Regions from separate parts of the Citrobacter sp. GW821-FHT07H02 genome, predicted to be linked through region 2. Evidence: predicted binding sites of a transcription regulator. Region 2 holds the regulator's gene; each other region holds the start of a gene.

Region 1 (10,141 bases), 380 kb from region 2:
ACCGTTCCTGCCGGATCAGATCCACTTTGTTCATAGCCAGGATCTGCTTTCCCGTTATCCTGATCTGGATGCGAAAGGCCGTGAACGTGCAATCGCTAAAGAGTTGGGTGCCGTTTTCCTGGTGGGGATCGGCGGTAAACTGAGCGACGGACACCGTCATGACGTTCGTGCGCCGGATTATGATGACTGGAGTTCCGCCTCCGAACTGGGCTATGCCGGTCTGAACGGCGATATCCTGGTCTGGAACCCGGTACTGGAAGATGCGTTTGAACTTTCTTCGATGGGGATTCGTGTCGACGCCGATGCGCTGAAACATCAGTTGGCGCTGACCGGTGACGAAGACCGATTGAGTCTGGAGTGGCACCAGGCGCTGCTGCGTGGCGAGATGCCGCAAACGATCGGCGGTGGTATCGGTCAGTCACGCCTGACTATGCTACTGCTGCAACTGCCGCACATTGGTCAGGTACAATGCGGCGTATGGCCAGCGCAGGTGCGTGAAAGCGTCTCTTCTCTGCTCTAAGAATTTAACGCCGCCAGCGTCGCAGCAGGCGGCTACGCATCCCGGTATCAAAGCGCCAGATATGATCGAAAATACGCATGATACCGGGCTTTCCATGTTCTGACATCGCCACCGCATGAAAGCGATGTTGATGCACCCGTTGTAACTCTCCCACTTTACTCACTACATCGTCTGGCAGCCGCTGAGCGATGAAATCGGAAATCACCACCGCATCTGCGTCAAACCATTCCCTGCCTTGCATGCGCTCAATAATGGCGCGAAAACAACTGGCAATATCCGTACCGCCACGAAAACTCTGGCTCAAAAAACGAATAGCCTGCTCAATGCCTTCCCGGCCAGACAACTCGTAGCGCACCACTTCGGTGGAAAACAACATGATGAAGCAGCGACGGTTATCGGCGAGCGCAATACGCATTAGCGCCAGACAGAATGCCTTGGCGCACTGCTCATTAAACCCGCCCATTGAACCGGAGGTATCTACACAGACGATAAACGGGCCGCGGGGTTGTTCGTCGAAATCCTGATGCACCACCGGACGTTCAGTGATTTTCTCGCGCCATGCTTCACCGTGCAGTCGATAGGTGAGCAACTGTTTTTCCACCAGTCGCCGGTAGAACTCATATTCCAGTTCGGTGATGCCGAGCGTTGCCAGTTCTGGCGGGAGTAAGCGCAGGATGTCGTCGCTTTGCTGTATGCCGTCCACCTGCTCTGGCACCGTGGCGGGTTCGCGAACCAGTGTGCGGAACGTTTCCATCGGCGCATCTTTGCGCGGCACGGATTTGGCTTCCCGCGATCGGCCTAATTGTTCCGCCAGTTTTTTGAGCTCGGGCTGTTCAGTCAGAAAATCGCCGTACTTAACAATTAACTGATAATCCCCGCGTTTGAGCTGACCTGCGCTCATGTCCCACAGGCGACCCGCTGCGGTGTCGTTTTCCGCCAGTACTGGTTCCAGTTGTCCACTCAGCGTCAAGCGTTCCTGGACTTCACTCAGCAATTGTTCGCGTTCTTCCTCCAGCATCTGCTGGTTTAGGCTGGTGGCCTGAACCACGAGGCTCAAACGCCAGCGTTGTAGAAAAAGGGTGTGCAAAGAGGGGGTAAAGACGCTATTGCTGTCCACCAGCTGTTGCGCCTGTCCGGCGTAGGGCGAGTGTAACCGGTGCAGCAGCGCTAATATTTGCGGGAGCTGTACAATAAATTGCGGTGTAGAGAGAAGCTGGCTTTGCTGATAGCTCATCACCTCTTCCGTCAATTCAGGGGGAACAAGCGTTTCCTTAATTCGGCTGCGTAGCGCTTCGCGCCAGCGCGGCAAATCATCAGTAATCGCATTTTTTAACCGGGGGTATCGTTCAAAAAATACCGCCAGTTTTGGCGATGCAAGCAGCGCGAGGATCATCTCTTCGATGATCCACTCTTCGCTGACAGCCAGCATGATATTGAGCATATCAAGGGTTAGCATTGCAGTGCCTGACGAATTTGAGTGCCTACATCCTGCAGACTGGCTTCGATACGACCTAACCAGTCGCTATGGATAAAGAGACATTTTTGTTGTTCGCTAAACAGGTTGTGCTGCTGGTGCCAGTCATTGTCCAGCGCTTCCAGCTGTTGTTTGATTTCGCTGGGCATATTGTCTTCGGATAAACCTGGAAGTGCCAGGCGAGTGCCCTGCAAGCTGACATCGCGAACAACCAAATGCTGGGAGCTGTCGACTTCCATATTCAGCGTTTGGGCAAAACCGATCCCATTAAGTTTGCCCCGGATCTCCCCGCCTTTCGAAAGCCATAGCTCCAGGGCGCCACGATCAAACGTAATATGGATCACTTCCATATCGTGCAGCTTCAACGGTTTTTGCAGAAGCAGTGTCAGGGTGGTGGCACTGACGTCTGGCGGCAAATCGTAATGCGGACGACGGCTGAACATGCCCCCCAGACGCACAACGGTGAACGCGGTTTGGTCACTTTGCTGTTGTTGTATCTGAATACGGCGTTGAGTGATGCCCCCCAGTCGAGTCAGCATCGCCTGCTGCTGCCAGGCGTGACTGGTCATCAATATTTCCAACTGTTGCTGCATCAGATTCAGGCTTTGTACGTCGTACCACAGGCAATCCTTCAGCAGAATCAGGTCGATAGGCGCGACGGCTTCGCGGCCGCTGAAGAAGGCACTGGCCTGTAACAGGCGAATGGCTTTTTTCCAGCGTCGGTCCGAGACATAGGGCGCATTTGGCAGCGCATCAAGCTGTTGGCGCAGGGTAAAAATCAGTTCAAATACGTGATCGGGCAACGAAATAGTGCCAATGGTTTTTTGCCATTGGTTATATTCGTCATCGGTGACCTGTAGCGTGGCCGGAACGGGGTTTTCGCTTTCATCCAGCTGGCTTATCAGCATTGAGCGGAAATTGGCTTTGTCCTGCACTTTATCCAGCCACAGGCGGATCAGCATACGGTCATATAGCGCTTCAAGACTGCTGTCTGCTTCCGGCAGTTCGTTTGATGCTGCCACCAGCAGGCGCATGGGGATTTTTTCTTCGTACGCGCCGTTGCGAAAATGACGTTCGTTGATGGCCGTCAGCAATGTATTGAGGATTGCCGGACCGGCTTTCCATATTTCGTCCAGAAAGACGATTTCAGCTTCGGGCAGATATCCGGCGGTTAATCGCTCATAGCGCCCTTCATCTTTTAAGGCCTGAATGGAGAGTGGGCCAAAGACTTCTTCGGGCGTGGAAAAACGGGTCATCAGATATTCAAAGGCTCTGGCGTGCTGAAAAGCATATTTGAGTCGACGGGCAATCAGGCTTTTGGCAATACCAGGGGGGCCGAGTAAAAAAACGCTCTCTCCGCTCAACGCGGCCAACAGACACAAGCGTACGGCATGGCTGCGTTCATAAAGTCCCTTTTCCAAAGCACTGCTCAGACGGGAAATTCTTTCCGCTAATAAATGTGGGTGAGCCATAATAGAGTGGCGTCCTTTCATCAGTTGTACCATGTAAACAGCGAGTATAGACGTTTCGCTCCAGGGGCATTAATAGACTGAAGTGCTGTTTCATTTTCTTTGCGCCAGATTAATCTGCCGCAATTTAGGGGTACGATTTTGCGATTAATCGTGCATACTTGCGCTTTTTTGTGGGCCAAGGGACTACGCACACATTTCATATATAAACGAAAGACTAGTCTATGAGCACTGATAATAAGCAATCATTGTCTGCGATTACCCTCGCGGCGATTGGGGTTGTCTATGGTGATATTGGCACCAGCCCGCTATATACGCTTCGCGAATGTTTGTCCGGTCAGTTCGGCTTTGGCGTTGAGCGCGACGCTGTGTTTGGCTTTCTGTCGCTGATTTTTTGGCTGTTGATTTTTGTTGTCTCCATCAAGTATTTGACGTTTGTCATGCGTGCAGATAACGCCGGTGAAGGCGGGATCCTGACACTCATGTCGCTAGCCGGGCGGAATACATCGGCAAGAACAACTTCCGCGTTGGTCATTATCGGACTGATCGGGGGGAGTTTTTTCTATGGTGAAGTGGTGATCACTCCAGCAATCTCGGTCATGTCGGCGATTGAAGGTTTGGAAATCATTGCGCCGCAGCTCGATACCTGGATTGTCCCGCTTTCTATTATCGTCCTCACCCTGCTGTTTATGATTCAGAAGCATGGTACCGGGATGGTGGGTAAGCTGTTTGCACCAATCATGCTGATTTGGTTCCTGGTGCTTGCCGGGCTGGGTGTGCGCAGCATTATCGCCAACCCAGAAGTGTTACAAGCTTTAAATCCGCTGTGGGCTGTGCATTTCTTTCTGGAATTTAAAACTCTATCCTTTATCGCATTAGGCGCTGTGGTGCTGTCTATTACCGGTGTTGAAGCGCTGTACGCCGATATGGGCCATTTTGGCAAGCTGCCTATCCGCCTGGCGTGGTTCTCCGTGGTATTGCCTTCGCTGGTGCTGAACTATTTCGGTCAGGGGGCGTTGTTGCTCAAACACCCGGAAGCCATCAAAAACCCGTTCTTCCTGTTGGCGCCGGATTGGGCGTTGATTCCGCTGCTGATTCTCGCCGCACTGGCGACGGTTATCGCTTCGCAGGCCGTCATCTCTGGCGTTTTCTCTCTGACGCGCCAGGCTGTACGCCTTGGCTATTTGTCGCCAATGCGCATCATCCACACTTCAGAGATGGAGTCGGGTCAGATCTACATTCCTTTTGTAAACTGGATGCTCTACGTCGCTGTGGTGATTGTGATTATCAGCTTCGAGCACTCCAGCAATCTGGCGGCGGCGTACGGTATTGCGGTGACGGGAACAATGGTATTGACGTCAATCCTCTCGACCACCGTTGCTCGTAAAAACTGGCACTGGAACAAATACTTCGTCGCGCTGATTCTGGTGGCGTTCCTGTGCATTGATATTCCGCTGTTCTCGGCGAACCTCGATAAACTGCTTTCAGGCGGTTGGTTGCCATTAACCCTGGGTCTGGTGATGTTTACTATTATGACGACCTGGAAAAGTGAGCGTTTCCGTCTGCTGCGTCGCATGCATGAGCACGGTAACTCTCTGGAAGCGATGATCGCCTCACTGGAGAAATCACCGCCGGTCCGTGTGCCAGGCACCGCGGTGTATATGTCGCGGGCACTGAACGTTATTCCGTTTGCCTTGATGCATAACCTCAAACATAACAAGGTACTGCATGAGCGGGTGATCCTGCTGACGCTGCGTACGGAAGATGCGCCTTACGTGCACAACGTGCGTCGTGTGCAGATTGAGCAACTGTCGCCAACCTTCTGGCGTGTGGTGGCCAGTTACGGCTGGCGCGAAACGCCGAACGTTGAGGAAGTTTTCCATCGCTGCGGTCTGGAAGGGTTAAGCTGCCGAATGATGGAAACCTCTTTCTTTATGTCACACGAATCGTTAATCGTCGGAAAACGCCCGTGGTATCTCCGTTTGCGCGGCAAACTGTATCTGCTGTTGCAGCGTAATGCGCTACGCGCGCCGGATCAGTTTGAGATCCCGCCTAACCGGGTTATTGAACTGGGTACCCAGGTCGAGATTTAAACCTCACAACGCCCTCTTTTATGATGAAAGGGGGCGTTTTGTATATCCCTTCTCAGATTTTATTCTTCTCCATGACGCGGTTTGCGAAACGTTTCGATGCCGATCACATTTCAGTAACCTCAAGGTGGTTATCTGAGCATTATTGCGACTAAACTTATCGTCAGCGAAACGTTTCGCTAGTGGGGTAAGAAAATGAAGAAAGGCACGGTACTCAATTCTGAAATTTCATCGGTGATTTCCCGTCTGGGGCATACCGATACGCTGGTGGTGTGTGATGCGGGTTTACCCATTCCGGGCAGCACATCGCGTATTGATATGGCATTAACCCAGGGAGTGCCTTCGTTTATGCAGGTACTGGATGTCGTCACCCGTGAAATGCAGGTCGAGTCAGCTATTCTCGCGACGGAAATCAAACAACATAATCCGCAGCTCCACGAAACGTTGCTCAAACACATTGAGCAACTGCAACAACACCAGGGAAATACCATAGAAATTCGTTACACCACGCACGAACAATTCAAAAAACAAACCGCAGACAGTCAGGCGGTCATTCGCAGCGGAGAGTGTTCTCCGTACGCGAATATTATTCTCTGTGCTGGCGTCACGTTCTGAGGCCATCATGGACGCATTACTGCAACTCAAAGGGATCGATAAAGCGTTCCCGGGCGTAAAAGCGCTATCCGGCGCCGCGTTGAATGTTTATCCAGGTCGCGTCATGGCGCTGGTGGGCGAGAACGGCGCGGGCAAATCCACCATGATGAAAGTGTTAACCGGCATCTACTCACGTGATGCGGGTTCTTTATTGTGGTTGGGAAAAGAGACCACCTTTACCGGCCCTAAATCTTCTCAGGAAGCCGGGATCGGCATCATTCACCAGGAACTGAACCTGATCCCGCAACTCACTATCGCCGAGAATATTTTTCTGGGTCGTGAGTTTGTGAATCGCTTTGGCAAAATCGACTGGAAAAAGATGTATGCCGAAGCCGACGTCCTGCTCTCAAAGCTCAACCTGCGCTTTAAAAGCGACAGGCTGGTGGGCGAACTGTCGATTGGCGATCAGCAGATGGTGGAAATCGCCAAAGTGCTGAGCTTTGAATCCAGAGTCATCATTATGGATGAACCAACGGATGCGCTTACCGATACCGAAACGGAATCTCTGTTCCGCGTTATTCGCGAATTGAAGTCGCAGGGGCGCGGGATTGTCTATATTTCTCATCGTATGAAAGAGATCTTCGACATTTGCGATGACGTGACCGTTTTTCGTGACGGGCAATTTATTGCCGAGCGTGAAGTGGCCTCTTTGACCGAAGATTCACTCATCGAAATGATGGTCGGTCGTAAGCTTGAGGATCAATACCCGCGCCTGAATAACGCGCCGGGAGAAGTCCGCCTGAAAGTGGATAATCTGTGCGGTCCCGGCGTTAATGATGTTTCCTTTACGCTGCGCAAGGGCGAGATCCTGGGGATTTCGGGCTTGATGGGCGCCGGGCGTACCGAACTGATGAAGGTGCTGTATGGTGCGCTTCCTCGCACCAGTGGCTATGTCACTCTCGACGGTCATGAAGTGGTGGTGCGCTCACCGCAGGATGGCCTGGCGAACGGTATCGTCTACATTTCTGAAGACCGTAAGCGTGACGGCTTAGTGCTTGGTATGTCGGTGAAAGAGAACATGTCGTTGACCGCGTTAGGTTACTTCAGTCGTACTGGCGGTAGCCTTAAACACAAAGATGAACAACAGGCGGTCAGTGATTTCATCCGCCTGTTCAACGTGAAAACGCCGTCAATGGAACAGGCGATTGGCTTACTCTCCGGAGGAAACCAACAGAAGGTGGCGATTGCCCGCGGTTTAATGACGCGTCCAAAAGTGCTGATCCTCGATGAGCCGACCCGTGGCGTGGATGTGGGCGCTAAAAAAGAGATTTATCAGCTTATTAACCAGTTTAAGGCCGATGGGCTGAGCATCATTCTGGTCTCATCTGAGATGCCAGAAGTATTAGGCATGAGCGATCGCATCATCGTCATGCATGAAGGGCATCTCGGCGGTGAATTCACTCGCGAGCAGGCCACCCAGGAAGTATTAATGGCTGCCGCAGTGGGCAAGCTTAATCGCGTGAATCAGGAGTAAAAAAGATGACTACCCAGGCTGTTTCTGGTCGCCGTTATTTCACCAAAGCGTGGCTGATGGAGCAGAAGTCGCTCATAGCCCTGCTGGTGCTGATCGCGATTGTTTCCACGATGAGTCCTAACTTTTTTACCGTTAATAACCTGTTTAACATTCTTCAGCAAACCTCAGTCAACGCCATTATGGCGGTGGGGATGACGCTGGTCATTCTGACATCGGGTATCGATTTGTCTGTCGGTTCTCTGTTGGCGCTCACCGGTGCTGTTGCGGCGTCGATTGTCGGAATTGAAGTTAACGCGCTGGTGGCCGTTGCCGCGGCCCTGGCGTTAGGTGCCGCCATTGGCGCGGTGACCGGGGTAATTGTCGCGAAAGGTCGCGTTCAGGCGTTTATCGCCACGCTGGTGATGATGCTGCTGCTGCGTGGTGTCACGATGGTGTATACCAACGGTAGCCCGGTAAATACCGGATTTACGGATAATGCGGATCTGTTCGGCTGGTTCGGGATTGGTCGTCCGTTGGGCGTCCCAACGCCGGTCTGGATTATGGGGATTGTCTTCCTTGCGGCGTGGTACATGCTGCACCATACCCGCCTGGGTCGCTATATCTACGCGTTGGGCGGCAACGAAGCGGCAACGCGCTTGTCCGGTATCAGCGTCAGCAAAGTCAAAATTATCGTCTATTCATTATGTGGGCTACTGGCATCACTAGCGGGCATTATCGAAGTGGCTCGTCTTTCATCAGCGCAACCCACGGCAGGTACGGGATATGAGCTGGATGCCATCGCTGCAGTCGTTCTGGGCGGTACCAGCCTTGCTGGTGGCAAAGGACGTATTGTGGGGACATTGATCGGCGCACTGATCCTTGGCTTCCTTAATAATGGTTTGAATTTGTTAGGTGTTTCCTCCTATTACCAGATGATCGTCAAAGCGGTGGTGATTTTGCTGGCGGTACTGGTAGACAACAAAAAGCAGTAACAACGACTACAGGACATCTTAAATATGAATATGAAAAAACTGGCTACCCTGGTTTCTGCTGTTGCGCTTAGCGCCACCGTGAGCGCGATTGCGATGGCAAAAGACACCATTGCGTTGGTTATCTCCACTTTGAACAACCCGTTCTTTGTCACCCTGAAAGAGGGGGCTCAGAAAGAAGCCGATAAACTGGGCTATAACCTGGTGGTACTGGATTCGCAGAATAACCCGGCTAAAGAGCTGGCGAACGTGCAGGATTTAACGGTACGCGGCACCAAAATTCTGTTGATCAACCCAACCGATTCCGACGCGGTAGGTAACGCTGTGAAGATGGCGAATCAGGCCAAAATCCCGGTCATCACCCTGGACCGTGTAGCGTCTAAAGGCGAAGTGGTCAGCCATATCGCTTCAGATAACGTACTGGGCGGTAAGATTGCGGGTGATTACATCGCGAAGAAAGCGGGTGAAGGTGCGAAAGTTATTGAACTGCAGGGGATTGCGGGGACTTCTGCCGCGCGCGAGCGTGGTGAAGGCTTCCAGCAGGCCGTTGCTGCTCACAAATTCAATGTGCTTGCCAGCCAGCCTGCTGACTTTGACCGTACCAAAGGTCTGAACGTGATGCAGAACCTGCTGACCGCGCATCCGGATGTACAGGCCGTATTTGCTCAGAACGACGAAATGGCGCTCGGTGCGCTGCGCGCTCTGCAAACCGCAGGTAAATCTGATGTGATGGTGGTTGGATTTGACGGCACGCCGGATGGCGAAAAAGCAGTAAATGATGGCAAACTGGCTGCGACCATTGCTCAGTTGCCGGATCAAATCGGTGCTAAAGGTGTTGAGACCGCTGATAAAGTGCTGAAAGGTGAGAAGGTTCAGGCTAAATATCCGGTTGACCTGAAGCTGGTCATCAAGCAGTAATAAGCGATTCAGGCAGTTTACTGCCTGATGGCGACATAAATACGCCATCCTCAGAAGGTACAAACATTCTGAAGATGAAAGCGTAAAAAGAAAAGCAGGGCACGCGCCACCCTAATACGGTGGCGCACTTTACTGGACATACCCAACATGAAAACCGCAGGCAACCTCGTTGTTCTTGGCAGCATTAATGCCGATCACATCCTTAATCTAAAATCCTTTCCAACCCCAGGCGAAACCGTAACAGGGAACCACTATCAGGTGGCGTTTGGTGGAAAAGGCGCCAATCAGGCGGTTGCTGCGGGCCGTAGTGGTGCAAATATTGCGTTTATTGCCTGTACGGGCGATGACGATATTGGCGAAAGCGTTCGCAAACAGCTAGCCAGCGACAATATCGATATCACGCCAATTAGCGTGATCAAGGATGAAGCTACTGGTGTGGCGCTGATTTTCGTCAATGGTGAAGGTGAAAACGTTATTGGCATCCATGCTGGTGCAAATGCGGCGCTGTCGCCCGAGCTGGTGGAAGCGCAACACGAGCGAATTGCCCAAGCCTCTGCATTATTGATGCAGCTGG
Region 2 (10,141 bases):
TAAATCCGGGTTCCTGCATGGACTGATTCAGCGAGTTGTACAGCGTGTTGTGCGCCTGATTGACACGCATACGCTGATACGCGAGCGGCGTTGCCTGTGGATTGCTGCTGAGGATCAGGCGGATGGCTTCCTGGTCAGCTTCCAGCGCGTCGTGGGCGTTTTTGCGCAACAGACCGCTCTGCCACTGCGGCCAGAGCCAGACCGTTCCGCCAAACGCGATCAGGCAGCCAATCACCGTATCAATAAACCGCGGCACAATGTACTGCTCGCCATTTAACGTCAGCAATTGCAGGGTATACACCGCAGTGACCGTAAACCCAACCGTTGCCCAGCCGTAGTTTTTACGAATGATCAGATAACTCACCAGCGTAATGACCAGCATGCCCGCCAGCGTGAAGCCTTCAGGGATGTGGAAGTGTAGCGTCACACCCGCAATCACCAGTCCAACCAGCGTGCCCGCCGAACGGTGTAGTATGCGAACCCGCGTCGCGCCGTAGCCGTTTTGCGTTACAAACAGCACCGTCATCAGGATCCAGTACGGTTTCGGCAGATGTAACGCGCTGCCCATCAGGCTGGCGATACTCAGCATTACGCTGATGCGCCCGGCATTTCGCAAAGCGGGCGATTTGAAGGACAGATAGTTTTTTAGGGCCGGGATCAGCGGGAGTCGGCGTTGTTTATCCGCCATCAGGTCGCGGGCATAGAGTGGGCGTTGGGTCCGCAATACACGGGCAATGCGGCTAAAGTGCCAGTAACAGAACTGACCCACCGGGTTATCGGGATGCTGGTTGGCGATTTTCTCCAGCGCGCCAATCTGCTTTTCCATGCTAAAGCGAGTCGGCAGGCGGTGATACAGAATGTCATCCGCCAGGATGCGCAAGCGCGCAGCGACCGTTTGCGCGTTCCAGCGAATCACCTGCTCCGCATGGCTGCGTTCGACCAGCTTTTGCACCTCTTCTGGCTGATGCAGACTGACGGAGATATGTTCCTGTAAGTCCAGCGCTTCCTGGAAGGCCCGCAGCAGGCGTTTATATTCATTATTGTGATGTGCCGACAGCATGTGCATTTGCTGGTAACACTGGGTGATGAGATCCACCGCCTTCTGTTGGCGTACCAACAAGGGCGGCAGCGCTTTTTCAGGATCGGCATGCTGGGTGAGCAGACTGTATTTGGCTTCGCAGTAGTCGGCCAGCTCGCGGTACAACAAACTGAGTGACTCGCGTAGCGGTTGTTCACGCCAGAGCCAGAACCAAAACCAGTTAAAAAGCCCGTACCACAGGGTGCCCAGGGCATAGATCAGCAACGGCTCCCAGACGGGCATGTTACCGGCCAGGCTTAGCGTGAAAATAGCGGCGATAAGCGAGGCAGGCAGGAGTCGGGCATGCAAGGCGCTGAGTTCCGCCGTCACGCCAAGAATCAGCGTTAAACCCGTCAGAATCAGCGGTAGCGGTATTGCTTGCGCGAGCAGTAGCTGCATGGCCAGGCTGCATCCGGCAAACAGCGATGCGCCAATGACTAAGCGTTTGAAAAAGCGTTTGTGGGGAGTATCAAGCCCGGCAATGTTGCAGCAGGCGGGAACGAGAGAAAAGAGCAATCCCAGATGCAACTGGCCAATGATAAGGCCGATCGCCACAGGCAAACACAGCACCAGCGTTTGCCGCAGTGCGTAGTTGATTTCAGGGTGATAAATCAGTCTTCGCCACATCGGTGCCAACAAAAATGGCGCATTACAGGGTAATACGCCATTTCGACGGGGTTAACGAGTGCCGTAGACGACGATGGTCTTACCGTGCGCGGAGATCAGGTTCTGATCTTCCAGCATTTTCAGAATACGACCAACGGTTTCGCGAGAACAGCCAACGATCTGACCGATCTCCTGACGGGTGATTTTGATTTGCATGCCGTCCGGGTGAGTCATCGCATCGGGTTGCTTCGCCAGGTTCAGCAGAGTCTGAGCGATACGACCAGTTACGTCGAGGAAGGCAAGGTTGCCGACTTTTTCGGACGTAACTTGCAGGCGACGAGCCATCTGGGAAGACAGGCGCATCAGAATATCCGGGTTCACCTGGATCAGTTGGCGAAATTTTTTGTAGGAGATTTCAGCGACTTCACAGGCCGTTTTTGCACGTACCCATGCACTGCGTTCCTGGCCTTCTTCAAACAGGCCTAATTCGCCAATGAAATCGCCCTGATTCAGATAAGAAAGGATCATCTCTTTCCCTTCTTCGTCTTTAATCAGCACTGCCACTGAGCCTTTAACGATGTAGTACAACGTTTCTGCTTTTTCACCCTGGTGAATCAGCGTGCTCTTCGACGGGTACTTATGAATGTGGCAATGAGACAAGAACCATTCGAGAGTCGGGTCTGTTTGCGGTTTGCCAAGCACCATGCGCGGTTATCCTCTGTTATAAGCTGTCTCCAGAGCCAGAAAACGACGCTGTCTCTGGGGTTGCCAAAATATGCTTCCCGCTGCCAGGGAAGGGGGCTGCTAAAAATGTACTGCAGCCTGTAATGTGATGTCCTCTGCATACATGCAGTACGTCAATGTATTACTGTAGCATCCTGACTGTTTTAGCATAGCTTTCGCCGTGTGTCTCCTGGTGTCTCGCTTCAGCATGATGCAGGTCGCCTTCCATTGCGAGATTTGTTATGTCCGCGTAATCTGTCAGGAAAATTGAAACATTGGAGTTACGAAATATGCAAGCGCGTGTGAAATGGGTCGAAGGGCTAACCTTCCTGGGAGAGTCTGCTTCCGGCCACCAAATTTTGATGGATGGTAACTCCGGTGATAAAGCGCCGAGTCCGATGGAAATGGTGTTAATGGCCGCGGGTGGCTGCAGTGCGATTGATGTGGTGTCTATTCTGCAAAAGGGACGCCAGGATGTGACCAACTGCGAAGTGAAGCTCACTTCCGAGCGTCGTGAAGAGGCGCCGCGCCTGTTCACGCATATCAATCTGCATTTCATTGTGACTGGCAATGACCTGAAAGACGCCGCCGTTTCGCGCGCTGTTGATCTTTCTGCAGAAAAATATTGTTCTGTTGCGTTGATGCTGGAAAAAGCGGTGAATATCACGCACTCATACGAAGTGATTGCCGCGTGATCTCAGGTTGCCGGAGGGCGTGACGCTTATCCGGCAACGCTGCGCATTATTCGATTTTTTTGCCTTCCATCAGTCGCTGAACCAGCGGCAGCATAATCAACTCCATCGCCAGTCCCATTTTGCCGCCCGGCACGACTAATGTATTGATGTGGGAAATGAATGAACCCTGAAGCATCGCCAGCAACCAGGGAAAATCGATCCCTTCCAGATTACGAAAATGAATAACGACAAAGCTCTCGTCTAATGACGGGATGCCTTTTGCCGCAAAGGGATTCGAGGTGTCTACCGTGGGTACACGCTGGAAGTTAATATGCGTACGGGAGAACTGCGGGGTGATGTAGTTGATGTAATCATCCATTGAGCGAACCACCGAATCCATCACCGCCTCGCGGGAGTGTCCGCGCTCGCTGGTGTCGCGGATCAGTTTTTGTATCCACTCCAGGTTCACGATCGGTACTACGCCAACCAGTAAATCCACATGGCGCGCCACGTTATGGTGCGGCGTCACTACGCCGCCGTGCAGCCCTTCATAGAACAGGACGTCGGTCGGTTCAGGCAAGGGTTGCCACGGCGTGAAGGTTCCCGGCACCTGATTCCACGGTACTGCTTCATCGTAGGTATGCAGATATTTCCGCGACTGGCCTTTGCCCACTTGTCCGTACTCGCTGAACGTTTGTTCCAGCAGGCCAAAATCATTGGCTTCGGGGCCGAAATAACTGATATGCCGCCCGGCGTCCCGCGCTTTGCGGATCGCCATGTCCATTTCCGGGCGGGTATAGCGGTGAAAACTGTCGCCTTCCACCTCGGCGGCACGCAGATTTAACTGTGAAAAAATTTTACGGAACGCGAGGCTGGTGGTGGTGGTCCCCGCGCCGCTGGACCCTGTTACCGCAATCACTGGATGTTTGGCAGACATAACAACTCCATGAATAAACACTCGTTTTAGTATAGTCGGCCCTCAGCGGGGGATTACTCGTGCAACTGCTTTTTGGGCATAATATTGACCGTTTCGTGGAGTTCGGACCACACCAGAACGGCCTCGCCACACTGTAGCTGACGTTTGACGTCGGCGACTTTTTGCGCAAGCGAACGTTCATGTTCACCATAATCGGTGCCTTCGCGCAATACAAAGCTTTCAATCAGGTTATCCAGCGTTTCAGGGGACAACTCCTGCCAGGGGATCATCATGATTATGCTTCCAGATACGTGGTGAGCCAGTCAGGGATACGCGATTCAAGCCACATTTCAGGGCGGCGCAGCGTCCCGCCGATAAAGCCGACATGCCCGCCATGCTCGGTTAATTGATACTCTACCTGCGGCGGCAGATTCTCGGGGTTCGGGATCACATGACTGTCCATAAACGGATCGTCTTTCGCGTGAATAATCAGCGTGGGTTTGGCGATCTGATTGAGCAACGGCATGGCGCTACATTGACGATAATAGTCTATCGCATCAGCAAAACCGTGAATTTTAGCAGTAATAAGATCATCAAAATCACGGATACGCCGTACCGCTTTTAACTGCGCCAGATTGACAGGGAGCGTGCCGGGATAGGCCGCCAGTTTGCGTGACGCGTTGGCTTTGAGCAGATTGAGCAGGTAGCGCTGGTAAACGCGCGAAAACCCTTTTTCCATGTGATAGCTGCAGGCTTCAAGCACGAAAGGTGCGGAGACAATCACTGCCGCATCGACAGGAATCCCCCGACCTTCTTTCGCCAGCAGGCAGGCCAGCATATTGCCGCCGAGCGAATAGCCAACCGCAGCGGTGGGAACACGACCAAACTCGCGTTGTAACCACTGTAAAAACCAGGTGCCGTCTTCCGTTTCCCCGGAGTGATAAATGCGATTCAGGCGATTGGGTTCGCCGCTGCAACCGCGAAAGTGCATCACGACACCCAGCCATCCACGCTTTTGCGCGGCCTCTATGAGTCCGTGGGCATACGGGCTGTTCAGACTACCTTCAAGACCATGAAACACCACCAGACGCGGTTTGTGTTTCGCCTGATGCGGATCTTCACTCCATGCCAGATCGACAAAATCGCCGTCGGGTAATTCCAGGCGTTGCCAGTGTGGGCTGAACTGCACTTTACGGCGGATCAGTCGTGGGAGCATCGTTTGTAGATGGCGATTGCTGATGCCGCGCATCGGGCGGAACTCATACGAATCAGCGTCGGTCGGGGTCATTTCTGTGGGGGTGATTTCAACCATAGCACCAGAGCAATTAATCATCGGGAAGAATAACTATACCGCGCACACGGCTGGCAGGTTAGCCAATATGTGATTTTACGCTTAGTCAGTCAGGAGGTTACGTGAGAAAAGATGGATGTCCACCCCGGGTTTACGCCGCCAGAGACGGGCTTTACGCGTGCCTGTTGCCGCACTTTCCCCTGTCTCTTCAAACATGCCCGACGCCTCAAAACGGCGAATCAGACTTTTACGCTGAATGGCCTGACCCAGAATGATTTCGGTCGCCTCCTGCAACTGACCCTGGGTAAACGACGCCGGCAGACAGTAGACGGGCAGTAACGAGTACATCGTTTTTTGCCGTAGGCGATGCAGCGCTGAGGCAATGATTTTCTCGTGGTCGAACGCCAGAGGATATTCGGCAAGCTTGTCGAGCGGTACCCAGCGAGCGTCGCTAACACTGGCGATATGCGGCGCGCAATCGGCCCAGGCGATCAGCGCGAACCAGGTGACGGTCAGGCTCCAGCCGCGCGGGTCGCGGTCGGGTCCGGAGACGGTATCCAGTTGCTCCAGCCATGAAGGGGAAACCCCTGTTTTTTCTGTCAGCTTACGTAACGCCGTCGCGCGGGTGGAATCATCGCGTGCCATATCAATAAAACCGCCAGGCAATCCCCAGCGCCCTTTCTGCGGCTGCTTTGCCCGTTCGACCAGCAGGACACACAGCGTTTGTTCATGCAGGGTGAACAACACGCTATCCACTGTGACCAGGGGAGAAGGAAAGCGGCTGGCATCGTACTGGTTCAGATAGTCGGCTTCGGTTGTCATAAGGCACTCACGGTGATGTGGAACGTTCACAAGTGTACCAGCACGACATCAGGCGGCAAGGCGCGTTTTTTTCCATTACTTATCAGCTGATTAACTTCTCTGCGAAAAATTAATCAATTTTGCGCTTGCTTAATATGTGTCTTAGGGACATTATTAATTGTGTCGAAGGGACATAATTAAGGGGCGGGATGAGATATGAGCGAAAAATTGACATTAACGCTGGATGAGCAGGTCTACGCCATTGCCAGCGGTGTTTTTCCGGATGGCGCTGTCTGGCTGAAGGTGACGGAGACGTTACCGCCCTCCGCTCGTCTGATGCGCATTCGCGCAGCGGCGATGCGTGATATGAACGATTTCATGCTGCTGGCGCAACTGGTTGAGGCGGTACGTCATCAGACGGATGTGTTGGTGAGTCATCTTGAACTTCCCTGGCTGCCGTGGGCGCGTCAGGACCGCCATATGGTTACCGGTGACAGCTTTGCACTGAAAGTCTTTGCCCGTCAGCTCAACACGCTGAAGTTCGACAAGGTGAAAGTGCTCGACCCGCATAGCGACGCTGCAGCGGCGGCGATAGATAACATGATCGCTGTGCCACAGGAAGCCTGCCTGATGCAAAGCGCGACTCTGCGCCGTCAGTTTCAACAACATGCGCTGATGCTGGTGGCGCCGGACGCCGGGTCACTGAAGAAAATCGATGCTGTGGCCAGAGTCGCAGGGGCAGCGGAGTACGCCATCCTGAGTAAAAAACGCGATGTGGCGAGCGGCAATCTGACCGGCTTTTCGCTGGTGGCGGGGGACGTGAAGGACCGGGATGTGCTGATTGTCGACGACCTGTGCGACGCAGGCGGCACCTTCATTGGTTCGGCGCAGGTATTACGTGATGCCGGAGCGCGCAGTGTCAGTCTGTACGTGACGCATGGCATCTTCTCGAAAGGTGTGGAACACCTGTTTGCCAATGGCATTGATGCCCTCTACACGACCACCTCGTTGGCTGCACCGACGCTGGCGCATCCGCAGTTTGAACTTATCGACATTGACGCGATTTACCGCTGAGGGAGACAACATAATGAAAATGAATCCAATTCTGGCTATCGACGGCTATAAAGTCTCCCACCGCGTGCAGTATCCGCAGGGAACCACCCGGGTGTATTCCAACTTCACACCGCGCAGCGATCGCTATTTTCAGTCGCCGCTGCCGGACGGCAAGCTGGTGTTCTTTGGTCTGCAGGGCTTTTTACAGTGGTTCCTGGTCGATCTGTTTAACGAGGCCTTCTTTGTCCGTCCGGAAGACGAGGTGGTCAACGAATATAAGCAGGTGATGGACAGTTATCTCGGTCGCGATGCCGTCGCGGTCGATCATATTCGCGCGCTGCATCAGTTGGGCTACTTGCCGTTGCATATTAAGGCGCTGGATGAAGGCACTAAAGTGCCAATGGCGGTACCGGTTCTCACCATTATCAACACCAAACCCGAGTTTTTCTGGTTGGTGAATTACCTGGAAACCGTACTGTCGGCGGAACTCTGGAAAGCCTCAACGAACGCCACCATTGCTCACCATTACCGCAAAATTTGTGAGAGTTGGGCACAGAAAACCTGTAGCGACCTGACGCACCTCGACTTTCAATGCCATGATTTTTCGTTTCGCGGCATGGCCGGTCTTCAGGACACCATGCAGGCGGGCAGTGGACATCTGTTGAGTTTTAAAGGCACGGATAGCATTCCGTCGCTGTTGTATGCCCGTGATTACTACACCGACGGCGACGCGTATTTTATCGGCGCCAGTATTCCGGCGACCGAACACAGTGTGATGTGCATGGGCGAGCGTGAACATGAGATTGAAACGTTCCGTCGGTTGATTGTCGATCTTTACCCGCAGGGTTTTGTGTCGATAGTGTCTGATACCTGGGACTACTGGCAGGTGCTGACGGAGTATACCCGTGAACTCAAAAATACCATTCTGGCGCGGGAAGGGCGGGTGGTCTTTCGCCCCGACAGCGGTGATCCGGTGGAGATCCTTTGCGGCACCGGAATGGACGAGAATGATCGCGCTGACCGCAGCCCACAAGAGAAAGGATCGGTGGAAGTGCTGTGGGAGATTTTCGGCGGCACAATCAATGAGAAAGGTTATAAGGTGCTCGACCCGCACGTCGGGTTGATTTATGGCGACTCCATCACCCTTGAACGGGCGAATGAGATCCTGCGGCGGCTGGAGGCGAAAGGGTTTGCCAGTTCAAATGTGGTCTTCGGAGTCGGTTCTTTCACCTATCAGTACAACACGCGCGACACCTTTGGTTTTGCGATGAAAGCGACCTGGGGAGAGGTCTACGGCAACGGCCGTACGATCTTTAAAGCGCCGAAAACCGATAATGGACTGAAACGCTCTGCCCGCGGTTTGCTGCGCGTTGCGCGTGATGAGCAGGGCGAATTACGTCTGCACGATGAACAAAGCTGGGTTCAGGAGCAGGAGGGTGAACTGAAGACGCGTTTCCTCGATGGGGCACTGTTCAACCGCGAACATTTTGAACAAATCCGCCAGCGGCTGGCGACGCAACGCTGATTCACCTCACCCGGTTTTCAGGTAGCAGACCGGATGGCGACGCTTCAACGTCGCTATCCGGCAATCACGGCTACTCGGCCAGCATCTGTTCGAGCTGTTCCTGTATTTCAAGCCAGGCCATTTCACACTCTTCCAGCCCTGATTTGGCGCTGGCTTGCTGTTGCAGACAGGCTGTCAGCTCGGCTTTTCTGCTCTGATCGTACAATTCGCTGTCGCCCAGTTTTTCTTCCGCCTGCGCCAGTTGCGCGTTCAGTTTCTCCATCTCTTTTTCCAGTCGCGCAATTTCTTTACGCAGTGGCTGAGTTTGCGTGCGTAGCTCCGCTTCACGGCGTTTCTGATCTTTACGCGCTTGCGCGCTATTGGCGTTGTCTTTCGGCGCGTCATCAGGCTGACTTTCCTGCTTCTGCACGTCGCTCAGCCATTGTTGATAATCTTCCAGATCGCCATCGAACGGCTCGACTTTACGGTCATGAACCAGATAGAGATCGTCAGTGGTTGAGCGCAGCAGGTGACGGTCGTGCGAAACGACAACCAGGGCCCCTTCAAAGTCGATCAAGGCTTCGGTCAGTGCCTGACGCATATCCAGATCCAGGTGGTTGGTCGGTTCATCGAGCAGCAGCAGGTTCGGACGCTGCCAGACGATCAGCGCCAGCACCAGACGGGCCTTTTCACCGCCGGAGAAACGCTGGGTTTCTTCGGTGACTTTATCGCCCTGGAAACCAAAGCCGCCGAGATAATCCCGCAGCTTCTGTTCCAGTTCCTGTGGCGCCATTCGTGTCAGATGCTGCAACGGTGATTCGTCTGCGCGCAGGAACTCCAGCTGATGCTGAGCGAAATACCCCAGTTTGATGCCTTTTGCCAGACCGATCTCCCCGCTGACAGGGTCGAGTTCGCCCGCCAGCAATTTGATCAGCGTCGATTTCCCTGCGCCGTTGCGTCCTAACAGTCCGATACGTGAGCCGGGAACCAGATTGAGTTTGATGGAGTCGAGAATAACGCGCTCGCCATATCCGGCGCTCACTTTCTCCATTTTCAACAGCGGGTTGGGCAGGCTTTCTGGCGCCCGGAAGCTGAAGTGGAACGGGTTGTCGACGTGTGCCGGAGCGATAAGCTCCATGCGTTCCAGCATCTTGATGCGGCTCTGTGCTTGTTTCGCTTTGGTCGCTTTGGCGCGGAAACGGTCGATATAGCTTTGCAAGTGCGCGACACGCTCCTGCTGGCTTTCGTACATCGATTGTTGCTGCGCCAGGCGTGTGGCTCGCTGAATTTCAAACGCGCTGTAGTTGCCGGTGTACTCGAACATCGTTTGTTGTTCGATATGAATAATTTTATCGACCACCGGATCGAGGAAGTCGCGGTCGTGGGAGATAAGGATCAGTGTCCCCTGATAGCTCTTCAGCCATTTCTCCAGCCAGATGACGGCGTCCAGATCAAGGTGGTTGGTGGGTTCATCGAGCAGCAGCAAATCTGAGCG
Region 3 (10,141 bases), on a different contig from region 2:
AGATGCTGGAACTTCTCCAGCAGCGCGGGGCGCAATACCCGGCGGAACATAACGTAGGGCATCTGTATAAGGCGCCAGAAACGCTCACGCGTTTTTATCGTGAAAACGACCCGACGAATAGCATGAATCCGGGTATCGGTAAGACAAGTAAGCAGAAGTTCTGGAAGTGAAGTGATTGCCCGAGAGCGTAGCGCTCTCGGGCATACTGAAACACATTAATCGTTCTGTGCCGTTTGCTCGCTCTTATTGGCACCTGCGGCGGCCATCTGTGCGGCTTTTTGCTTCTTATAACTCAGCGCCGCTGGCGGAACCGGCATGACTTTGCCGGTTTCAATCCACGTACGTAAACGGCTGGCATCGGCAAAGTGGGTATATTTGCCGAACGCATCCATCACTACCAGCGCCACCGGTTTGTTCTTAATGGTGGTGCGCATCACCAGGCAGTGACCCGCCGCGTTGGTGAAGCCTGTTTTGGTCAACTGAATATTCCAGTTATCGCGATACACCAGATGGTTCGTGTTGCGGAATGGCAGCGTGTAGGCCGGGTTGGCAAACGTGGCCATGTCTTCGCGGGTAGTGCTCAACTGTCCCAGCAGCGGATACTGTTTGCTGGCAATCAGCAGCTTTGTTAAGTCGCGGGCCGTTGAGACGTTATGAATGGACAACCCCGTTGGTTCCACAAACCGCGTGTGGGTCATGCCCAACGCTTTGGCTTTGGCATTCATCGCTTTGATAAACGCGTTATAGCCGCCCGGATAATGGTGCGCCAGGCTTGCCGCCGCGCGGTTTTCCGAGGACATCAGCGCCAGCAGCAGCATATCTTTACGGCTAATTTCACTGTTCAGACGCACGCGGGAGTATATCCCTTTCATTTCTGGCGTCTGGCTGATATCCACTTTCAGTTTTTCGTTCAGCGGCAGCTGCGCATCAAGCACCACCATCGCCGTCATTAATTTGGTTATCGACGCTATCGGACGCACAAGGTCAGGATGGTTCGAATAGATCACTTTGTTGGTATTTAAATCAACAATCATCGCGCTACCAGACGCAATCTCAGGTTGAGACGCTGTTGTGGTAGCCGCCGTTTTCGCCACAGCCTGCGGCGCAAAAGGGACAGCCAGCATCAGGGCAAGGCTTAGTATTGAAACTCGGAATTTCAGCATGATGAGATTTCTGATAATGGTTCACGCACGTCACAACGCGCACCGCCGGAGTTAAGTATAAACTCAAGCTAGCTCAGGCATCATAGCGATCGGGCAGGTTTGCCGCCACAGAAGAATCGTCAACAAATGCTGCGTTGCTGACTTTTACGCCAGCAACGCCATTGAAGAAGATTAAATCAGAATAACCGGTACCCGTAGCCCCACAGGATCACCGTGATAGCTAACAGGACCTCCAGCACCAGCACGCCGATAGCCAGCGTCGAACTGGAAAAGCTCAGCCCTTCCTCTTTGTTAATGTTCAGGAATGTCGGGACACCGAGGTACAACAAATAACCGGTGTAGAACAACGCGATGGTACCGACCAGCGCACACAGCCATACCAGCGGATATAGCGCGACAAAACCGCTCAGGAAAAGCGGCGTAGCGACATAGCCGGCAAAGACCATGCAGTGCGCCAGAGAAGGACGTTGCGGATAGTTTCGCGCCATCCACCAGATGATCCGGCCCATTACCGCCACCCCTGCCAGCATGACCGCGTAAAAAACAATGGCCAGTGCAAAACCGGTAAACAGAGAGAGCTGAAACACATTGCCATCGCCAAAATTCCAGCCAATTTGCGTGGTGCCAATAAATGCGCAAATCACCGGGATTGCCGCCATCATCAGGACATGGTGGGTGTAGTGGTGCGAAATGGTTTCGTTCTCACTTTTGATCACGTGCATTTCACGATCGGGATGGGAAAACAGCCCCCAGACATGGTTCATACCGCCCCCCTTCTTGTCAGCTCCGGACCTCAACACTTCAAGTATAATTCAGCTTTCGATTATTTTATGTACAGCCCACGAAATACCGGTCCGCTGAACGGGCGCTTTTCCGGTCATAAAGATTCATAAGGTGTATGCTAAAGATTGTGGAGGTCATACCGACGTATGGATATAAACAGTCTTATCGCGCATTACGGCTATGCCGCGCTGGTCATTGGCAGTCTGGCCGAAGGCGAAACCATCACCCTGTTAGGGGGTGTTGCCGCTCATCAGGGGTTGCTCAAATTTCCGTTGGTCGTCATCTCCGTTGCGCTCGGCGGCATGATCGGCGATCAGGTCCTTTATTTAGTGGGGCGTCGATTTGGTGGGAAACTGCTGCGCCGCTTCTCACGTCACCGCAGCAAAATTCATTACGCGCAAAAGATGATCCAACGCCGCCCTTACCTGTTTGTGATCGGTACACGATTCATGTACGGATTTCGCGTCATCGGCCCGCTTCTGATTGGCGCCAGCCATCTACCGCCAAAGATCTTTCTGCCGCTGAATATTCTGGGCGCGCTGATTTGGGCGCTGCTGTTTACGGCTCTGGGCTATCTCGGCGGCGAAGTGATTGCACCCTGGCTGCACCATCTCGATCAGCACATCAAACATGGGGTCTGGCTGGTGCTGATCGTCGGACTGGTGGTGGGGACACGCTGGTGGCTGAAACGGCGCAGCAAGCAAAAAGTGCAATAAAGGCAGCCGACAGCCCGCGCTGACGGCTGCTGGCTGTCAGCTTGTGTGGTAGCCCCCGCCTAATGCGCTGGTCAGTTGAACAGAGGCATCAAGCCACTGGCCTTGTAAAATCAGGCCATTGCAATGCTCGCGCAGCGCCGGGATCTTCGCCTGACTGACCCGCGAACCGGCAATGATACCGGCATTGAAACGCGCCTGCGCCAGTCCAACAACCCGTTGAGCATCATGTTCAATCTGCATCTGGTGTTGGTTTTTTGCCGCCATCGTTTCAACCTGACTTGCCGCGCGCGTCACGTCATTCACCGCATCAACCACCGCTTTGTTGTAATTCGCTATTGAGAGGTTACTCTGCGCCCTGGCGATATCGAGATTCGCATTCAGCCTGCCACTGTCGAATATCGGCAGCGTCAGCCCGGCAGTGACGCCCATTTGTTGCGCTGAACTGCGGAACAGGTCGCTCATGTGCAGAGCATCCTGCTGCAGAAAGGCCATCAGGTTGATATCAGGATAAAAGGCCGCTTTCGCCGCGTCGACGCTGCCCAGAGAGGACTCAATGTACCAGTGCGCCGCCTGCAGATCCGCCCGACGAGCCAGTAATGAGTATCCTAACTGCGCGGGTAATGCGCTTTCCACCTTCGGCAGCGCAACCGCATGCAGCGTCAGCGGCGTGGATTGCTGATGGGTTAGCGCCGCCAGCCTTGCCTCAATGATTTTCATTTTACCGGCGGCATCACTGAGCTGTTGCTGCGTTTTGCTGTCGTCTATGTCCGTCTCCACGCCTTCCACGGAGGAGGTAATGCCGTTTTGATACAACTGGCGGTCAGCCGTAATGATGTTTTTTTGCTCTTGTTCAATCTCCGTTAACACGTTGCTCAGCGCCGCCTGGGTTTGCCACTCCCAGTATAAACGCGTCACCCCGCTCGCCAGCAGTTGACGAGTCTGTTCCTGCTCGGCTTCACGCGCTTTGACGGTGCCAATCCGCGCCGTCACTTCTGCCCGGTTTTTGCCCCACAAATCCAGGTTCCAGCCTGCCGTTAGCCCAAATGTCCCGTTGGTGTACCACGGGCCGGTCGTGCCCGCAGCGGGATCGCTGCTGGCAAAGGGCCCCATCACCCCTTCAGCTGACATTTTCTGCCGCTCTGCATTCGCCGAGAAATCGATCTGCGGTCCGTCCTGCACTTCAACAGCCTTGGCCTGCGCCTCCGCTAATTGAATGCGCTGCTCTGCCACCTGCATATCTGGCGCATGTGCCAGCGCACTCTCAATCAGCGCATTCAGTTGAGGATCCTGATAAGCCCGCCACCACTGGCTGTCCGGCCAACCGTTTTTTAATGCTGCCGGTAATGCAGATTCAACGTGTGAAGTGGGCACCTGCTGCGCCAGCGTCTGGCGGTTGTCGTGCATCGGGGCGCATCCCGCAAGTGCAATAATTAGCGGCAAACACGCGGTCGCAACAAAAGGAGAATAACAATTCATGGGGGTGTTCTGGTGAGAAAAGGTGCGCAGAGATTACGTGGTGTCGCATCTTTTTTTTTAGTTACGCGTGGCAATACATCTTTGGAAAATAAAAGAAATAATCAGAAAAATATATTCAGCTTAAATGAATATTTAAAAATTATTTAAATGATAAATAAATATAGACCCCATTTTGTTCCCCTTATTTGCCCAATCCGCCGATGCGCCATCGGCCATGTCTCATGGCCGCAACGACGCAATATCAATGGACTGGATCGCACGGGCAATATCCGGTGAATTATTGAGAGAACGAATCTCCTGAAAAAGTGCTGTCGCTTCTGAGTACTCTTTACGTAAATACCCCAGCCACTGTTTGATGCGCGCCACGTGATACAGCCCGGTATCGCCTTGCTTTTCCAGTCGGCTATATTTCTGCAGCAGAACAACCACGTCAGGCCACGGCATACGCGGTTCGTTATATTTCACGACACGACTCAGGTTGGGAATATTTAATGCCCCTCGCCCCATCATCACCGCGTCGCAACCGCTGACTGCCATACAGTCCTGCGCACTTTGCCAGTCCCAGATCTCACCGTTGGCGATAACCGGAATCGTTAACCGCTGTCGGATTTCGCCAATCGCCTGCCAGTCAATGTGCTCCGCTTTATACCCTTGTTCTTTCGTGCGACCGTGTACCGCCAGTTCGCTCGCACCCGCCTGCTGTACCGCATCGGCAATTTCGAATTTTCTGTCGCCGCTGTCCCAGCCAAGACGTATTTTAACCGTCACGGGCAGATGTGCCGGTACTGCCTCACGCATCGCCTTTGCCCCCTGATAGATAAGTTCAGGATCTTTGAGCAAGGTTGCACCGCCACCGCTGCCATTAACCAGCTTTGACGGACAGCCGCAGTTAAGATCAACGCCATACGATCCTAACTCCACCGCGCGCGCGGCATTTTCCGCCAGCCATTGCGGATATTGCCCCAGAAGCTGTATGCGCACCAATGTGCCCGAGGGTGTCCGGCTGGCATTGAGCAGTTCCGGGCAAATACGGTGGAATACTTTCTCAGGCAAGAGTTGATCCACCACGCGCAAAAATTCCGTGATGCACAGATCGTAGTCGTTCACGTCGGTCAGGAGCTCGCGCACCAAAGAATCAAGCACGCCTTCCATCGGCGCCAGCAAAACACGCATATCGTTACCCGCAAAAAAAGAGGCGCTATGGTAGCGTCTCTCCAGGGCGGTTTAAAGTCTCTCCGCTATGATCTTTATGACGCAACGTTCCCGTTGTCTATATTCACCATGCTCAGAATTCATGATGTGATCGGTAGCACATTTTAAAGTTTAATTGTATGATGAATACCTCTCATCAAGGACGTTTACTATGAGTAAATCACTGAATATTGTCTGGCAATATTTACGCGCATTTGTGCTGATCTATGCCTGCTTATATGCCGGTATTTTTATTGCGTCGCTGCTTCCCATTACGATTCCCGGCAGCATCATCGGCATGCTGATCCTCTTCGTTTTACTGGCACTGCAAATTCTGCCGGCTAAATGGGTCAACCCGGGCTGCTACGTGCTGATTCGCTATATGGCATTACTTTTCGTTCCCATTGGCGTTGGCGTAATGCAGTACTTTGACCTGCTACGCGCGCAGTTTGGGCCTGTCATTGTCTCTTGCGCGATAAGTACGCTGGTCGTCTTTCTGGTGGTTAGCTGGAGCTCGCATATTGTGCATGGCGAACGAAAAGTGATTGGGCATAAAGGATCAAAACAATGATGTCGTACATCTGGTGGTCATTACCTCTGACACTGGCGGTGTTTTTTGCAGCACGCAAACTGGCGGTACGTTTTAAGATGCCATTGCTGAACCCGCTGCTGGTCGCCATGGTGGTCATCATTCCGTTGCTTATCCTCACCGGGACGCCTTACGAACACTATTTTCAGGGCAGCAAAGTGCTGAACGACCTGCTGCAACCTGCTGTGGTCGCGCTGGCCTATCCGCTTTATGAGCAACTGCACCAGATCCGCGCCCGCTGGAAATCCATCATCACTATCTGTTTCTTTGGCAGCGTGGTCGCCATGGTGACGGGCACGTCGGTGGCCTTGTTAATGGGCGCCACGCCTGAAATCGCCGCATCGGTATTGCCTAAATCTGTCACCACGCCTATCGCGATGGCGGTTGGGGGGAGTCTTGGCGGCATTCCGGCGATCAGCGCCGTATGCGTGATATTTGTCGGGATCCTCGGAGCCGTCTTTGGTCATACGCTGTTAAACGCCATGCGGATCCGTACTAAAGCCGCGCGCGGGCTGGCAATGGGAACCGCATCACATGCCCTCGGCACTTCACGTTGTGCTGAGCTGGATTACCAGGAAGGCGCCTTTAGTTCGCTGGCGCTGGTGATTTGCGGGATCATCACATCGCTTTTGGCTCCCTTTTTGTTTCCTGTCATTCTGGCCGTGGTGGGTTAAAATTTGCGATGCGTCGCGCATTTTTAGTTTAAGTTTCATAAGTTGCACAAGTAATGAGATATGAATCACATATAAAGCGGTAACAGGCCCGTACACTACCATTCCATTACATTGTTATGAGGCAACGCTATGCATCCACGTTTTCAAACTGCTTTTGCCCAACTAGCGGATAATTTGCAATCAGCGCTGGCACCACTTCTGGCGGATAAGCATTTCCCCGCCATGCTGAGTGCGGAGCAGGTCTCGACGCTTAAAAGTGAATCGGGGCTGGACGAAGACGCGCTGGCTTTCGCGCTCCTGCCGCTGGCTGCCGCCTGCGCGCGTACCGACCTTTCCCATTTTAACGTTGGCGCCGTGGCGCGCGGCGTCAGTGGGAGATGGTATTTCGGTGGGAACATGGAGTTCCTGGGGGCCACCATGCAGCAAACCGTCCATGCCGAACAAAGCGCCATCAGCCACGCCTGGTTACGCGGCGAAAAAGCCCTTGCCGCCATTACCGTCAACTACACCCCGTGTGGTCACTGCCGTCAGTTTATGAACGAACTGAACAGCGGACTGGATCTGCGCATTCACCTGCCAGGCCGCGAGCCGCACACGCTGCGTCACTATTTGCCAGACGCTTTCGGCCCGAAAGATCTGGAGATCAAAACGCTGCTGATGGACGAACAAGATCACGGCTTCGCCCTGAAAGGCGACGCGCTGACTCAGGAAGCGATTCGCGCAGCCAACCGATGCCATATGCCCTACAGCAACTCCCCGAGCGGTGTGGCGCTGGAGTGCAAAGACGGGCGTATTTTCACCGGTAGCTATGCTGAAAACGCCGCCTTTAACCCAACGCTGCCGCCTCTGCAAGGCGCATTAAACCTGCTGAATCTGAACGGTTACGACTATCCGGATATCCAGCGTGCAATTCTGGCAGAGAAAGCGGATGCGCCGTTGATTCAATGGGATGCCACCGCCGCGACGCTGAAAGCGTTGGGCTGCGACAACATCGAGCGCGTACTGCTGGCGTAAATCGTTGTGCCCGGTGGCGCAAGCTTACCGGGCCTGAAACGGCAAGCCCCGTCCGGCAACGTTGAAGTCTGTCGAAAATCCCCGCAATCAGACTACCGTTTCTTGCGCAACGCCGCTGGGTAAAGTAGCCTGATTGAAAATTCTTCCTTTTATCGAGTTCTTCGCAATGTTAAAGCGTCTGTTTTACAGCCTGTTAGTCCTGGTCGGCTTGCTGCTGTTAACTGCGCTTGGCCTCGACAGATGGATGAGCTGGAAAACGGCCCCGTACATCTATGACGAATTGCAGGACCTGCCCTATCGCCAGGTTGGCGTGGTCTTAGGCACCGCCAAATACTATCGCACCGGCGTGATTAATCAGTATTACCGCTACCGTATTCAGGGCGCGCTTAACGCCTACAACAGCGGTAAGGTTAACTACCTCCTGCTTAGCGGCGACAACGCGCTGCAAAGCTATAACGAGCCGATGACGATGCGTAAAGATCTCATCGCAGCAGGCGTTGATCCTGCCGATATCGTGCTCGATTACGCGGGCTTTCGCACGCTGGACTCGATTGTGCGCACCCGCAAGGTCTTTGATACCAACGATTTCATCATCATCACTCAGCGCTTCCACTGTGAACGCGCCTTATTCATTGCGCTGCATATGGGAATACAGGCGCAGTGCTACGCAGTGCCTTCGCCAAAAGATATGCTCACCGTCCGGGTGCGCGAATTCGGCGCGCGTTTTGGCGCGCTGGCCGACCTCTATCTCTTCAAGCGTGAACCGCGCTTTTTAGGCCCGCTGGTGCCCATTCCCGCTATGCATCAGGTCCCTGACGATGCACAGGGTTATCCGGCGGTAACGCCTGAGCAACTGCTGGAATTACAAAAGAAACAAGGAAAATAAGCGTGGAAGATAAAACCCTTTTTATCGTAATTGGCGTACTGATGGTCGTCGTCTGGACCTTCCGGCAAGGGCTAAAGGGGATACGCACTGGCGTCATCGAGAAAACGGTCAAAGGCTCGCAAGAGCCACTCTTAATTCAACGTTCCGCTGAACCCACGACGTACTGGATCTATATCGGTGTCTATTTTGGGCTTTCGCTGGGCGCACTGCTGGTGGGAATTTGGTTAGTCTTTCTCAAATAAAAAAACCGGTGCAGAACGTCTCTGCACCGGTTTGTTTTCCGTTGATGAATTACTTCTTACGGGCGTATTTCAGAGAATCCAGCGCGACCGCGAAGATAATGATGCCGCCCTTAATGATGTACTGCCAGTAAGGGTTCACGCCGATATAGGTCAAACCGTAGTTGATGACGGTGAAGATAATCACACCGGTCACGACCCCGAAAACGGTCCCTACCCCACCGCTGAACGACACGCCGCCAACCACGCACGCCGCAATCGCATCCAGTTCGTACATGAAGCCAAGGTTGTTGGTAGCAGAACCGATACGACCGGCTTCCAGTAAACCACCAAAAGCGTAGAACACACCTGACAATGCGTAGATCATCAGCAGGTTCAGCGCGACGTTAACACCAGAGACTTTTGCCGCTTCCGGGTTACCGCCGATAGCAAAAATGTTTTTGCCAAAGCGGGTTTTGTTCCACAGCACCCATACGAAAGCTACAGCAATCAGCGCATAGAAGGTGATGTAAGAGAGTCGGAAACTGCCCAGCGCAATAAAGCCCTGCGCGAAGGTCGAGAAGCCGCTATCAAAGCCAGAGATTGGCGATGCCCCCACGAAGTCGTAGTAGAGGGAGTTGATACCGTAAACGATGATCATCGTGCCAAGGGTTGTGATAAACGGCGTCACATTGAGGTAGGCAATAATAATGCCGTTCACCAGACCGATAATGGCCCCCACCGCACAGACGATCAGGATCACCAGCGCAATAGGCATGGTCGCCATTTCTGGGAAGACTTTATTGACGTTTTCCATCGATTGCAGCAGCGTCGCCGCAACCACCGCCGCCAGCCCGACCTGACGCCCCGCTGACAGGTCAGTTCCCTGGGTAACAATCAGTCCGGCAACACCCAATGCGATGATGATACGTACGGAAGACTGCGTCAGGATGTTACTCAAGTTCAGCAGACTTAAGAATGTGGGGTCCTGGAAAATAATAATGGCCAGTAAGACTAAAAGAACGACGTAAATGCCGCCTTCTTTTAGATAAGTAAGAAAACTTTTCTTATTTAACGCACTCATGAGGAGCCCCTGATCTTAAAGGTGCAAAGACGCAAGACGCAGAATTTCGTTTTGCGTAGTCGTTTTGGTGTCAACAATTCCAGCAACGAGACCGTTACTCATTACCAGAATACGATCTGTGATCCCTAACAATTCCGGCATCTCCGAGGAGATGATAATGATTCCCTTCTCTTTCTTCGCCAGCTCCGCGATTAACTGATAAATTTCAAATTTCGCGCCCACATCAATCCCACGCGTAGGTTCGTCCAGCATTAATATTTCTGGCTGAGTTAACAACCAACGGCCAATAATGACCTTTTGCTGGTTTCCGCCCGAAAGAGAACCAATTTGCGTACGGTGGCCCGGCG

The links. Region 2 encodes CRP, which controls carbon source genes, mostly activating them, when cyclic AMP is high. Its sites were predicted from a motif close to ATGTGANNNNNNTCACAT; they were not measured.
Positions count from the first base shown of each region.
Region 1: a site for CRP is predicted at 5,648-5,665, ahead of rbsD (D-ribose pyranase). Genes of this name have one in related genera too.
Region 3: a site for CRP is predicted at 5,436-5,453, ahead of AC07NP_RS17905 (CidA/LrgA family protein). Genes of this name have one in related genera too.

Region 1 is NZ_JBWKPZ010000002.1:4,026-14,166, reverse strand. Features, by position in the region: gene asnA (aspartate--ammonia ligase) at 1-520, shown strand, start outside; gene viaA (ATPase RavA stimulator ViaA) at 525-1,976, opposite strand; gene ravA (ATPase RavA) at 1,970-3,466, opposite strand; gene kup (low affinity potassium transporter Kup) at 3,688-5,556, shown strand; gene rbsD (D-ribose pyranase) at 5,749-6,168, shown strand; gene rbsA (ribose ABC transporter ATP-binding protein RbsA) at 6,176-7,681, shown strand; gene rbsC (ribose ABC transporter permease) at 7,687-8,652, shown strand; gene rbsB (ribose ABC transporter substrate-binding protein RbsB) at 8,677-9,567, shown strand; gene rbsK (ribokinase) at 9,715-10,141, shown strand, end outside.
Region 2 is NZ_JBWKPZ010000002.1:381,494-391,634, forward strand. Features, by position in the region: gene AC07NP_RS04885 (YccS/YhfK family putative transporter) at 1-1,705, opposite strand, end outside; gene crp (cAMP-activated global transcriptional regulator CRP) at 1,757-2,389, opposite strand; gene AC07NP_RS04895 (OsmC family protein) at 2,698-3,102, shown strand; gene AC07NP_RS04900 (phosphoribulokinase) at 3,149-4,018, opposite strand; gene AC07NP_RS04905 (YheU family protein) at 4,072-4,290, opposite strand; partial or broken gene AC07NP_RS04910 (hydrolase) at 4,293-5,355, opposite strand; gene AC07NP_RS04915 (NUDIX domain-containing protein) at 5,391-6,110, opposite strand; gene prs (ribose-phosphate diphosphokinase) at 6,306-7,163, shown strand; gene AC07NP_RS04925 (nicotinate phosphoribosyltransferase) at 7,177-8,667, shown strand; gene AC07NP_RS04930 (ABC transporter ATP-binding protein) at 8,738-10,141, opposite strand, start outside.
Region 3 is NZ_JBWKPZ010000020.1:37,293-47,433, forward strand. Features, by position in the region: gene dld (D-lactate dehydrogenase) at 1-170, shown strand, start outside; gene pbpG (D-alanyl-D-alanine endopeptidase) at 216-1,163, opposite strand; gene AC07NP_RS17885 (Yip1 family protein) at 1,340-1,927, opposite strand; gene AC07NP_RS17890 (DedA family protein) at 2,093-2,662, shown strand; gene mdtQ (multidrug resistance outer membrane protein MdtQ) at 2,699-4,138, opposite strand; gene dusC (tRNA dihydrouridine(16) synthase DusC) at 4,358-5,311, opposite strand; gene AC07NP_RS17905 (CidA/LrgA family protein) at 5,502-5,900, shown strand; gene AC07NP_RS17910 (CidB/LrgB family autolysis modulator) at 5,897-6,592, shown strand; gene cdd (cytidine deaminase) at 6,722-7,606, shown strand; gene sanA (outer membrane permeability protein SanA) at 7,773-8,492, shown strand; gene AC07NP_RS17925 (DUF2542 family protein) at 8,495-8,734, shown strand; gene mglC (galactose/methyl galactoside ABC transporter permease MglC) at 8,784-9,794, opposite strand; gene mglA (galactose/methyl galactoside ABC transporter ATP-binding protein MglA) at 9,810-10,141, opposite strand, start outside.